Regions from separate parts of the Neobacillus sp. PVCKKU3 genome, predicted to be linked through region 2. Evidence: riboswitches for the same ligand, from Rfam matches in the RefSeq annotation. Region 2 holds a riboswitch; each other region holds the start of a gene.
The links. Region 2 has a riboswitch for thiamine pyrophosphate ahead of thiM (hydroxyethylthiazole kinase). Riboswitches for the same ligand answer to the same signal wherever they lie in the genome.

Region 1 (4,235 bases), on a different contig from region 2:
TACTTCGACCACAACGACTTTATCATGGATTTCAAAATGCTGAAGAACATCTGACACAAATACCATACTGTCTGATAATTGGGTCCATTCGCCATTTAATAATACCTTCATGGTTTACCTCCTACCAACATATTTCTGTCGAGCCGGAAAGCTGATAGCAGATTCTCATCTTTCAGTCTGCCTTCGATTAATTCAGCCACTAGTTTCCCTGTAATCGGGCTAAGTAGAATCCCATTGCGAAAATGCCCTGCTGCCACAAACAAATTTTTCCACCTCGGATGTGCGCCAATGTAAGGCAGTCCATCACCTGTCTGTGGCCGAATTCCAGCCCACACCCGCTCCCACGCTGCCTCTTTAATTTGCGGTATGATTTGGGTTGCTCTTTCCAGCAAAGTGGCAATCCCTTTTGCTGTTACCTTTTTATCGAATGTATGTTCAATCATGGTCGCACCAATATAAATTTCTCCATTCTTTTTTGGTACAAGATAGCAGCGTTTATCTGAAAAAATGGTTCTATTGATAATTGGCCCTTCTGTTTTAACGGAAAAGCATTCACCTTTAACAGGATACATGTTCATCTCTAAATCAAATTCACGCATTAATTGGGCCGCCCAAGCACCGGCCGCAACAACAAAGTTATCACTAAGGATGGTTCCGTTTGTGGTTTGCACCCCTATCACCTGACCGTTTTGATAAAGAAAGGATAGCACTTCGGTATTTTCAAGTATTTTAGCACCAAAATGGACCGCCGCTTTTGCGAACGCCTGCGTTAGCTTTGCAGGCTGTACATGCCCGTCGTTCGGTAGATACATCGCTCCAGGTACGCTTGGTGAAAGTGACGGTTCCATTTCTCGTAATTCCTTCGCATCCAGCCATTTTATGGTTGGATCCCATTTCTTTTGAAAGGTGACCTGTTTTTTTACTTCTTCTACTATGTCTTCGGTTTCTGCAATTTTTAACATCCCTTTATTGACAAACTCGATGTCCACACCAGTCGTTTCCAATAATTCATTTGCGAGAGCCGAAAACATTGCTTGACTTTTTATCGCCAACTGAAATAATGGACCTTCATGTTCAAGTTCAGCTTGCGCAGCCAGCATTCCGGCGGCAGCACTTGATGCTTGGCAGCCGATTTGTTCTTTCTCAATAATGATGACTTTTCTTCCTTGCTTTGATAACTGATAGGCAATCGAGGCTCCATTAACACCACCTCCAATTATGGCAACATCAAATGTATGATCCATATTTCCCACCTCCATCTCAAAATGCATGTATGTAAGACTTTACGGCTAATAAGGGGTCACGAGCATCTAAAACACCTGACATGACAGCGATACCCGTTGCCCCTGCCTGTAGGACCTCTTCCGTATTCTCCGGCGTTATCCCGCCAATGGCAATCACCGGAATGTTCAGCTGTGACAGCCGTGTTAATTCCTCTAGCCCTTTTGGGGTCTTTCCTGGTTTTGATTGCGAAGGGAAGACATGACCGTATAGAACGAAATCAGCACCCTTCTCCTTTGCATTTTGTCCTTCCTCGTAGGAGTGAATGGAGGTCCCGACCCTAAGTTGAGGAAAATGTTCTTTTACACAGGCTGTATCTAAACTATGATAGGCTAATTGAACACCAAGGGCTTTTGCCACGATTGCAACATCTACCCGATCGTTAATCACGATTTTTGATGGAGGGACGTTTGCATTTGTTAAAAGTTCGACTGCTTGAAAAAGCTCCTTTGCTGATTTTTGTTTTTCCCGCAAGTGTAGCGCAGTTACAAATGGATGAATATCCTTCGCTATTTCAGCCAATTGGTCGATCGGCATTTTACCATTGGATATAAGATGCAACTCTTTTTCTTTTAGACTAGTAAAAATACAACTCCCCCCTTTGAATGGATTTCGCTGGTCTAAGGAAGCGCAAAACAGGCAAAACAAAAAGCCACTTCCTTTTGTAAGAAAGTGGCCGAAATTTAGAAATAAAAATTTTGCTCTCCAAAAATCCCGTTGTCCACTTCCCTACGCTGGCATTAACCAGATCAGGTTCATAGAGTCCCGAAGTCACACTTCAATCTCAGCCTTTTCAAAAAGGCACCTCTAGCGGATTTGATTCATATTCATTTGAAAAGATTACCTTATATGGATATATGGTAACATTTTATTCTAAAAAGTCAAACATTTCAAACTTTATTTGCTCGTACATTTCATCAAATTGCTTTGAAATATTTCTTATTTACACCTATTTTGAGGCACGAGAACCGTCCCCATGCATCAAATTTTTATGCTATAATCACTTTAATATAGTGGAAAGCAGGCTGTGTATGGATAAAAAAGTAGGCCAATTTCTAATTGAGAATGAACAAAAGTTTATACATTTTTGGGAAGAGCAAATTATTATCCATTATTACCGGGATAATCCAGAGCTAATATTAAAGAACGGTCATTTAATGTACCATCTTATAACTAATTCTATGTTAAATGGATTTTCGGAAGAAGATGTTAAATTACTGGCGCACAAAGTAGCCCTAGAACGGGTCGAGGCTAATATCAATATTGGGGAGTTTGTTTATAATGTTAATCTGGGTAGGAGTATTATTATTAAATACTTAAACCAATCTGGACTCATGCCAGAAGATCTCCAGGCAATTATTGATTTGGTCAATAAACAGTTCGATTTATTCTGTTACTTTGCTGTTTCTAAGTACACCGAAATCAAAGATAAGAAACTACAAGAACAAAATTTATTTATTTCCCAAACACATAAGGACCGGTTGGCGATTCTTGGACAAATGTCTTCGAGCTTTGTTCATGAATTTCGCAACCCGCTCACTTCCGTTATGGGCTTTATAAAACTATTAAAACACGAGCATCCTAATCTACCGTATTTAGATGTCGTCAGCCAAGAATTAGATCAACTTAAGTTCAGAATTACTCAGTTCCTTCATACATCTAAACTGAACATGCTGGCAGAAAGCCAGAATGAAGACATTACCATCCATTTATTAATAGAAGAAGTGCTTGATTTCCTCTATCCAAGCATCGTCGATGGCAATGTCCAAATTCATACAAATATCGATGCTGATATTTGTATTACTGGCGATCGGAATGAGTTAAAACAAGTCTTTCTAAACCTATTAATAAATGCAGTTGACGCTGTGTGGGAAGAAGAAAATCTGCGGAAAATTAATATCCAAACAAATATAGATGATCACCAAATTAAGATTCGTATTTCTAATAATGGCCCTACTATCGATCCTGAAGCAGTACATTTAATTTTCGAACCCTTCTTCACTACTAAGAAACTAGGCACAGGTATCGGCTTATTCGTTTGTAAGAATATTGTTGAGAAACACCACGGTGAAATAGAATGTATGTCAGATAATCACTTAACTACCTTTCAACTTACATTTCCTATTAAACAGAATTAGAATTCAAAAGCACAGCCAAAACGGTGCATTTTTTAATTAATAGTTTTCAAATTGTAATAACTACCTTACCTTGAGCATGCCCTTGTTCGAAATACTTGAATGCTTCCTGAATTTCGCTTAATTTAAACCTTTTATCGATGACTGGTGTAATTTTTCCAGCTTCGATAAGCCCTTTTATCAAATTTAAATCACTTTGGTTCTGCCTCTGTAAAAAGCTGCCCATCTTTTTATTTCCAAAGAGGGAGAACCAAGGCCCCAGCGTCAGTGCTTGAAACATTTGAGCCCCTGAACCTCCTACATGAAGGAAATTCCATTACGAATTAGACCAAAAGTCATAACAAGTGACGAATCCTTTGTCTTAAAAGGCTTGCTTCTGTATACTCAAAACCATAGCAGTATTTGTTCAAGGAACGCCTTGTTGTTAGGCTTTCGCTTAGATACTAATAGCCAAGGAGTGATAATGTGATAAATCGTGTTTACGAGAAATTGGAGGCTGCCCTTCTGGATTGGGAAATGATGAAGACCGCTTCAGAGGATGAAAGCGAAGAATGTGCCGAACGGTTTGAAAGGCATTTTTATGAGTTTATTGACGAATTAAAGATTTGGTATCAGCAATTGGTCCAACCGCCAGCCACTATCGATGATGCAGAAAATCTTCCTGAAATCAGTGATATAATCGAGCGTTTACCGGCACCGCTTCAACTCAACTTTTTAACAGAATTGGAGTTAATTCTGGAGGGAGAAGACCAAGTCCGCTACGATTAATCCCCACCAAAATTCACAAGTGGTGACGCACGGGGACGGTTCTTATGTTTT
Region 2 (4,235 bases):
ATCATTAACGATAAACGGAATTCTGTGTTCTTTGCATAGGCTTTGCAGTTTTTTCGCAAGAGCATATTTTTCTTCCCCGATTAAAGCCCCTTCGCCTTTTTCCCGAAATTGAAAAAAGGTAATTCCTCCGGCGATGGCTTCTTTCAATACCTCAACCGGGTCCTTCCTGCAATTGGCTGTTCCCATAATAAAATATACTTTCAAGGCTTCCCGTAAGTTTATCATGATTGGACCATCTCCATGATTCTTTTCCGGTAAGCCCCATGGTTTGTCGGCCCATGTCCCTGTCCAATCGAAATCCCATCTTCAATTGCAGCCTGAATAAAATCCTTCGCCTTGATGACCGCTTGATATACATCTGCTCCCTTAGCCAGTTCAGCAGTAATCGCTGCTGAAAAAGTGCAGCCAGTGCCGTGTGTGTTCTTGGTCGGAATTCGCTTACTCGTAAAAGTATAGAATTCTTTTCCATCGAAGAGGAGATCTGTTGATTCTGAAGGGTTTTCATCATGGCCGCCTTTCAGCACAACGTTTTGCACCCCTAAGGCATGTAATTTTTTTGCTGCCTCCTGCTTATCTTCTGCTGTACGTATAGACATCCCGGTTAGGACCTCAGCCTCTGGAATATTCGGGGTAACCACTTTGGCAAGCGGCATTAAAAATTTCTGCATCGCAGAAATTGCTTCAATTTGCAGCAAGGAAGCCCCGCCTTTTGCGATCATTACAGGATCCACAACAACATTATCCCAATGATATTTTGTAAGATTAGCAGATACAGCTTCAATAATTTCCGCATTAAATAACATACCCGTTTTCACCGCATCGGTCCCCATGTCCTCACCGATGGCTTTCATCTGTTCGATAACCGCTTCTGCTGTCATTGGATAAACTCCATGGACACCTAATGTATTTTGCGCTGTAACAGCGGTTAATGCGGACATGCCAAAAACCTCTAACTCCTGAAACGTTTTTAGGTCCGCCTGAATTCCGGCTCCACCGCCTGAATCGGAACCTGCAATCGTTAACGCCTTTTTCATTATTGCCCTCCTCCTGTTAATTTCTTTATGGAAGAATAAAGATTGATGTCATCTGCAGCAACCTTCGAAAGCTGGTTCAAAAATTCGATTTGAAAGCTTCCTGGGCCTGATTCCACCGTTAGTTCCGCCGCCTTTTCTGCGGCTATTCCGTATATCGAGACTGCAGCAACAGCTGCCTGCAGTAAATCCTTCTCCACCCCGGTAAATGCACCAATAACTGAGGTTAATAGACAACCAGTACCTGTCACTTTTGTTAACAATGGATGTCCATTAGCCACAACATAAGTGGTACTCCCATTCGTAACGACATCTTCCTTCCCTGTAATGACGACGATACAGTTTAATTTTTCTGCAGCAGTCATGGCGAGATCGGTAATATTACCATTTGTGCTTCCCGCATCGACACCTTTGATTTCCCATTTCTCTCCAACGACATTGGCAATTTCAGCGGCGTTCCCTCGAATTATGGATACTCTTAGTTCCCTCATGATCCTTTGCGCTGTTTCCGTCCGATAAGGGGTTGACCCTGCACCCACCGGGTCAAAAATAACCGGAATACCTTGTTCATTGGCCGCCTTCCCTGCCAAAATCATCGAATCTACCGTTTGTGAATTTAAAGTGCCAATATTTAAAACTAGTGAACTGGCGATCCGTGCCATATCTGCGGCTTCCTCAGCAGCATTGGCCATTACCGGTGATGCCCCAAGAGCCAAAAGTCCATTCGCAGTAAAATTGGTTACCACTACATTCGTAATATTATGTACAAGCGGTTTTACTTCTCTTACTTTTTGCAACGTTTCAAACAAGTTGTTTTTAAGCAAATCCTTCTCCTCCTTTTAAAAAATAAAAAAAACCAGGCCCTCATAAAGGACCTGGTTAAGTTAAGTAAGAAACCGTAAAAATTAAACATGGTCTACTTTCCTACGCTGGTATTATCCAGTTCAGGTCCGAAGGGTTAAAAACTAGCCGTTTTCTCTCAGCCCGCTAACAGGGCACCCCTAGTAGTTACATCAAATATGAAATTATCATCAGAATAAACCTAAGAATCTTTTTTGTAAAGAAAAATATCTTAAAAATACTTTTGTTTAACCCGCTTCTAAAAACTCCGAAATACTCGATTTCCGAAATTTGTACTTATTAGCTCTCTTTCGCAAGCTCCATCAATTCTTTAAGATCATTTGTAAAACCCTTTACCGCACGATTATTCACTACTGTAACAGGAACACCGAGGAAACCGTATTTTTCCACTTCCTTTTGATACTCAGGATTTTCTGCCACATTTCTTGTCTCAAAAGGAATTCCTTCTTCAGTCAGGACTTTCTTAACCATTGTGCATTCGATACAGTCGTTGGTGGTATAAACAATTACTTGTTTGCTCAAGATAAACTTCTCCCCTGTCCGATTATGTCTAACATACACAATATTCATTTTACCTACAAAAAGCAATTTAAATGATTATATGCCAAATGATTTATATAAAGGCAAACAGTGGGAATACAGCTTCATGTCGGGTCATGTCGTTTTGTACATCACTCTACCGACCTCACAACTCGAGAAATGTCACTTCATGCGCTTTCCCAAGGAATAAACACAATAATTTCCCATCACAAAACAGCCTATTCAACCAAAAACCACGAAAAAACAAAAAAATAACCGTCAAAAAATGACGGTTTAAACGATTGCGCACCCATTATTTTACAATTCATTCGCCTTAGGTGGACAATTTGCCAAAATGTCTTTTTGTGGTGTCTGACACCCATTTTCTTTTCATAAACCTTTCGAGCAATTTAGGAAGAATTTTTTTTCGCCTTGTTACGAGTGTTGTTACTATTGCTTTTTTTTCGTCTTTTGTGACGCCCCATTCTTCCGGGATAAGCTCAACAATTTCTTCTATTAATAAAATAGGGATTGTTTGAATGATTTCGAGGTGCTCATAAAATATTTTTTCATCCTCGATATAAGCCGACATCAATTCATGTGTGGCACTTTTTAATAAATCGGCAGGGAGATTATCTACATCCTCCTGGGTCCAATTATAGGAACCAAAAACCTCTGCCTGGTCGATCATCCACAGCTTATACGCTCCTGAACCTGAGGCAACTTCTTGAAAAAGAACATTCATACGAGTCCGATCACGATTAAACAGCCAATAATCAAATGCAATAATACCCGCTAATGACTGGTGGTTATCAATAGAAGAAATTTTTGAAACCTTGTGGCCATCCAGACAATCGGGAATAAACAAAGATGCAAATTGGTATTGGGTGTGTCCCATCTCGGCAAGTTCAGGCACCTGTAACGAGAATTCCTCCGGAATTTCTACGATTCTGCCAAATGGAATCGGCAATCCTAGATATCGCCCAAGGCAGTAGGCGACCCATTCATTGGGCAAAGATCTTTCAAAACCTTGCTGAAAGAATTTCACCACATACTCCCTGCCATCATCAAACGTGATTAGATGTGCATTCGATTTTCCTTGTAATTTTTTCTGATAAGAAACAGGTTTAATCAAGTCGCCTCCACCTCCCCATCTCCATTCCTCTCCAATTGAATGAATGATTTTAATAAGTGAACGTATTGATCCGCGACCACTTGAATGGCAAAATTCTCTTCCACCCGACGAACTGCAGCTTCCGACATTTTTCGATGCATGTCGGGATTATCTACAATCTCATAGATTTGCTTGACTGCATCGTCGACGTTTTGGCCCCGATAAAGCAAGCCTGTCTCACCATTTACCACCAGTTCGTTAATTGGCATGATGTTCGAAGCCACAACAGGAACTCCGCACACCATCGATTCAATAAAAGTATTCCCGAACGATTCCGACTTCGTTGTCGCTAGAGTGCAGCCGCCCGATTCGCGAATTTTGGCATAGACATGCGGCATCTGCTGGTACGGAATAACGGGAAACCATTTCACAATGTCAGTTAGTTCCCCGTCATTCCAAGCGGCAGCAAATTCTTCCCGCTGGACGCTTTGTGCACCGCCAATGAGCCAGAATTCTATATCATCACGTTCATGTTTTATTTTCTCGGCGACCTCCAATAGCATTGGCCAATTCTTCCGCCTATCAGTACGGCCTATCCAGCCGACAATTTTTTTACCATGCTGGTTAAGAGGCTGGCTTGCAAAATCGATTTCCTCCACAGGCAATGCCCGAAAAAAAGACGTATCGACTCCGTTGTATATAACGTGAAT
Region 3 (4,235 bases), on a different contig from region 2:
AAATCATCTTTAGAGATTTTCTTTTTGGCATCATTCGAAAGGTAATTATACATGTCAGCAAACTTCTGCTTATTCCATAAGGCTATGTACTCGGAAAATCGATCCTGCGGCGTTGGCTCCTTGCTGCAGCTGGCAAGCAAAACACCCAGCACCACGGCAAGCAACAGCCCGGCAACTTTTTTCAAGGCAAACCCCTCCTTTTTTTACCATTTTAACACAACCTTAGACAGATTTCTCATCAAAGCAACGTAGGTCATCCTGTATTCCAGGTATAATCAGCTGACTCTTTAACATATGCCCAAGCCCTCCAATCTACCGCAACAAAAACACCCCATCGCCAATTTCAGGACAAAACTCCTAAGGAAAATAGCGGCATTAAAAAACCCCGGCTATTAAACCGGGATTTGCTTTGTGACTAGGTGAATGAAATTAATAATAGGTGCTTTCTGCGAAACCGCACTTTCGGCATTTCCTCATACCGTACGTTTCGGAAAATAAATGCCGGCAATGTTGCTGAATGTTTTCAATTTCCTTTTCCAAGCTATGAATTTTTTGTTTTAGGATGTCTATTTCTTCATTCATTTTTATTACCTTAATGGAATTCGTCTCATCGATAAATTCTTGATCCATCATGAATAAATTCCTCCGCTTTTTTCCTCATGCCTTCTTCGATGTCCACTTCTTTACTCGCTGCCTTTTCCCGAATGTCATGTGATATTCTCATCGAACAGAACTTCGGCCCGCACATGGAGCAAAAATGGGCTGTTTTTGCCCCCTCCGATGGCAATGTTTCGTCATGGTATTCCCTTGCACGCTCCGGATCCAAAGAAAGATTAAACTGGTCTTCCCATCTGAATTCGAAACGGGCTTTCGATAACGCGTTGTCTCTTTTTTGCGCACCGGGGTGCCCTTTGGCCAAATCAGCGGCATGAGCGGCAATTTTATAAGCAATGACTCCTTCCCGGACATCATCTTTGTTCGGTAAGCCCAAATGCTCTTTGGGTGTCACATAACAGAGCATCGCTGTTCCGAACCAGCCGATCATCGCTGCTCCGATTGCTGAAGTAATATGATCATATCCTGGTGCGATATCGGTGGTTAAAGGTCCTAACGTATAAAATGGCGCTTCTTTACAAATTTCCATTTGCTTATCGACGTTCTCTTTGATCATATGCATCGGTACATGACCAGGCCCTTCAATCATCACCTGCACATCATGTTTCCAGGCAATGTCTGTTAATTCTCCGAGCGTTTCAAGCTCTGCGAATTGTGCTTCATCATTTGCATCGGCAATACTGCCTGGACGAAGCCCGTCTCCAAGAGAAACAGAGATATCATATTGTTTCAGGATTTCACATATTTCTTCAAAATGAGTATAGAGGAAATTCTCCTTATGATGAGCCAAGCACCATTGCGCCAAAATCGAGCCGCCGCGGGATACGATGCCTGTTGTCCGTTTTGCCGTTAAAGGAATATATCGCAGCAAAACGCCGGCATGGATTGTAAAATAGTCGACGCCTTGTTCCGCCTGTTCAATTAACGTATCGCGGTAAATTTCCCATGTTAAATTCTCGGCAATCCCATTTACTTTCTCGAGTGCCTGATAGATTGGGACCGTTCCAACTGGTACGGGAGAATTGCGAATGATCCATTCTCTCGTTGTATGGATATTTTTTCCCGTTGATAAATCCATGATGGTGTCGGCGCCCCAGCGAGTTGCCCAGGTCATTTTTTCAACCTCTTGCTCTATAGAGGAGGTAACAGCCGAATTCCCGATATTTGCATTAATTTTCACATGAAAGTTTCGCCCTATAATCATCGGTTCGCTTTCCGGGTGATTGATATTGGCTGGGATAATCGCTCTCCCGCTGGCAACTTCCGCACGAACAAATTCCGGTTCCCTATGTTCACGAATGGCTATGTACTCCATTTCAGGGGTAATCATGCCTTTTTTGGCATAATGCATCTGGGTGACATTTTTTCCTGTTTTAGCCTTTAGGGGTGTTTTGTTTACATTAGGATACCATTCAAGGTTTGCACGTTGGTCCCCTTCATGGTATCCGTTATCCTTGGCCTTTATTTCTCTTCCAACATAAGCCTCCACATCATTCCGCTCGAGAATCCAATTCTTGCGCAATGCTGGAAGTCCGCTTTGAATATCGACCTGATAATTCAAATCTGTGTAGGGGCCGCTCGTATCATAGACCCGAACAGGCTCGTTTTCTTCTTCTCCAAAAGCAGCAACGGTTCGACTAAGTTGAATTTCTCTCATAGGAACCTTAAGATCGGGGCTTGCCCCTTCGACATATACCTTTTTACTTCCAGTGAATTGTGATTTTAACTCGATGTTCCCTTCCACTTGCTTCTGCATGTAACTTCCTCCTTCAAAATGGTTTGAATTTGCACCCTGGGAGTTACAGCGCAGTTCATTACTGGAAAGTAATAGAGGACAATACAAAAAGGTTCTGTTTGCACAGAACCTGATTATTTCATCCAAAAGTAGCGGTACCCAAATTAAACACGGACACCTTTGATACTACTTCCCTACGCTGGCATCATCCAGATCAGGTTCAAAGGGTCAAAGAATTTATGCATTCTTCTCTCAGTCCGAGCCATCGGACCCCCCCAGTAGAGCATTTCAAACAATATTAAGTTATCATCTTACAGTCAAAATATATCAGAAATTTTTGAAAATGGAAAGGACTTTTTGGTAAACTTTGTGGTTATCAGAACAGATAATTCTCATAACTGTTTTTCAAACTTTCACCTTTTGTTCATAGTTTGTTCATATCTGGAGGGTAAGATAAGAGTGTGAAAAGGACAATCTTAGTCACACTTTTTCATAACCCCCCCTTTTAATATATCGTGTTGGATTCGGCAATCGGCCGGGTCCTATTTTTTTGATAACGTGCGGAATCTGGCTAGCGGCCGGATTCTTTTTTTTGAAAAAAAAACGCAAAAAAAAGAGGAAGCATTCCCCTTCCCCTTTACTTACAATTGCTATATTAAGAATTTGTCTTTTCTTTTGAGTTAGTGGACTCGTCTTCTTTGGTCTTGCCGTCGTCTGTTTCCTTATCGGAAGACTGGTCGTCGGAGCCAGCTGGATCCTCCAACTCCTGCTGCTTTTTTTCGCTAGGAGTTTGCATGGATTCCTTGCTGTTTGAAGGAGTCGCTTCTTGTAAAGTGCTTACCGGTTTGTCGATATACTTACTAGGGTTAACCGCGACGCCATCTTTACGAATTTCAAAATGGACGTGTGTTCCAGCTTTTTCATTGAACATGCTTTGCCCAGCCTTGGCAAGAACATCTCCCTGTTTCACCTTGTCGCCAACTTCAACTTTAATGTCTTTCACGGACTGATATTGTGTTACAATACCTTTGTCGTGTTCAATTTCGATGACATTTCCAAGCACTGCGTCTTCTTCCACTCGAACGACCTTACCGCTTAGTGATGCTAATACATCAAACGTTTCGCCGTCTTTCATGGTGATGTCGACACCAGTATTCGGATTGTATGTGTTCTCGTAGAATACTAATGCGGCTTCCTGGTCTTCAGCTTTGGCTGTGAAATCATAGAACTTTGTCTTGATCACTGCTGATGCTGCATCCTTCACCGGCATTTTGACGTTTTCTAAAGCCGAGTTAACTTCAACTGCAGGCGGGTTGGTCTTTTTGCCAGTAATATCAGTAGACTTGTAATCGTATTTGTCTGAGTCTCCTGCGCTGGACTGGTACCAAAGAACACCTGTTAAAATGATTGCTGCACTTGCGATATAGATGGCTGGAAATACCCAACGCTTCTTGAAAAAGCGTTTTACGCTGGAACTTTGAGAAGATCGTTTGTTTTCTTCCTCTCTCATTTTCATCACCTCAGCAATCATTCTGAACAGATAACTAGAATTATATACACTAGTCTGAAAAAAATTTTATTTTTTGTAATCGCCTGCGTTTTTATGCATCTTTTTGAAAAATTTTTAGGGGGAATTGTTTCATGAAAGTGTTAAAATGGGTGCTGCGGGTCCTGCCCGTGCTTTACATGGCAGCCATCTTCATTCAATCGAGCCTGCCGTCGGACCACTTCGTGCGCCTGCCCGATTCGAATATTGACCATACTATTAAAGAATCGTTGCATTTAATAGAGTTTGCGATTTTATATGTATTACTAGTCCTCGCATGTTTGACGTTTAGACGCGGTGACGCTGACCTGCGCAGCAATGCTGTCGCCGGTTTCAGTT

Region 1: linked by a shared signal. The riboswitch ahead of tenI (thiazole tautomerase TenI) and the one ahead of thiM (hydroxyethylthiazole kinase) in region 2 are both predicted to bind thiamine pyrophosphate.
Region 3: linked by a shared signal. The riboswitch ahead of thiC (phosphomethylpyrimidine synthase ThiC) and the one ahead of thiM (hydroxyethylthiazole kinase) in region 2 are both predicted to bind thiamine pyrophosphate.

The regions. Positions count from the first base shown of each region.
Region 1 is NZ_JBLVQN010000020.1:24,497-28,731, reverse strand. It holds gene thiS (sulfur carrier protein ThiS) at 1-111, opposite strand, end outside; gene thiO (glycine oxidase ThiO) at 108-1,244, opposite strand; gene tenI (thiazole tautomerase TenI) at 1,261-1,842, opposite strand; TPP riboswitch at 1,991-2,100, opposite strand; gene ACNQGS_RS14785 (histidine kinase N-terminal domain-containing protein) at 2,139-3,419, shown strand; gene ACNQGS_RS14780 (zinc-binding dehydrogenase) at 3,466-3,696, opposite strand; gene ACNQGS_RS14775 (hypothetical protein) at 3,882-4,184, shown strand.
Region 2 is NZ_JBLVQN010000004.1:175,669-179,903, forward strand. It holds gene thiE (thiamine phosphate synthase) at 1-225, opposite strand, end outside; gene thiD (bifunctional hydroxymethylpyrimidine kinase/phosphomethylpyrimidine kinase) at 222-1,034, opposite strand; gene thiM (hydroxyethylthiazole kinase) at 1,034-1,855, opposite strand; TPP riboswitch at 1,936-2,044, opposite strand; gene ACNQGS_RS04655 (glutaredoxin family protein) at 2,172-2,414, opposite strand; gene ACNQGS_RS04660 (HipA family kinase) at 2,746-3,546, opposite strand; gene ACNQGS_RS04665 (glycosyltransferase family 4 protein) at 3,543-4,235, opposite strand, start outside.
Region 3 is NZ_JBLVQN010000019.1:105,303-109,537, forward strand. It holds gene ACNQGS_RS14620 (penicillin-binding transpeptidase domain-containing protein) at 1-185, opposite strand, end outside; gene ACNQGS_RS14625 (hypothetical protein) at 430-633, opposite strand; gene thiC (phosphomethylpyrimidine synthase ThiC) at 608-2,371, opposite strand; TPP riboswitch at 2,525-2,637, opposite strand; gene spoIIQ (stage II sporulation protein SpoIIQ) at 3,006-3,860, opposite strand; gene ACNQGS_RS14640 (VanZ family protein) at 3,992-4,235, shown strand, end outside.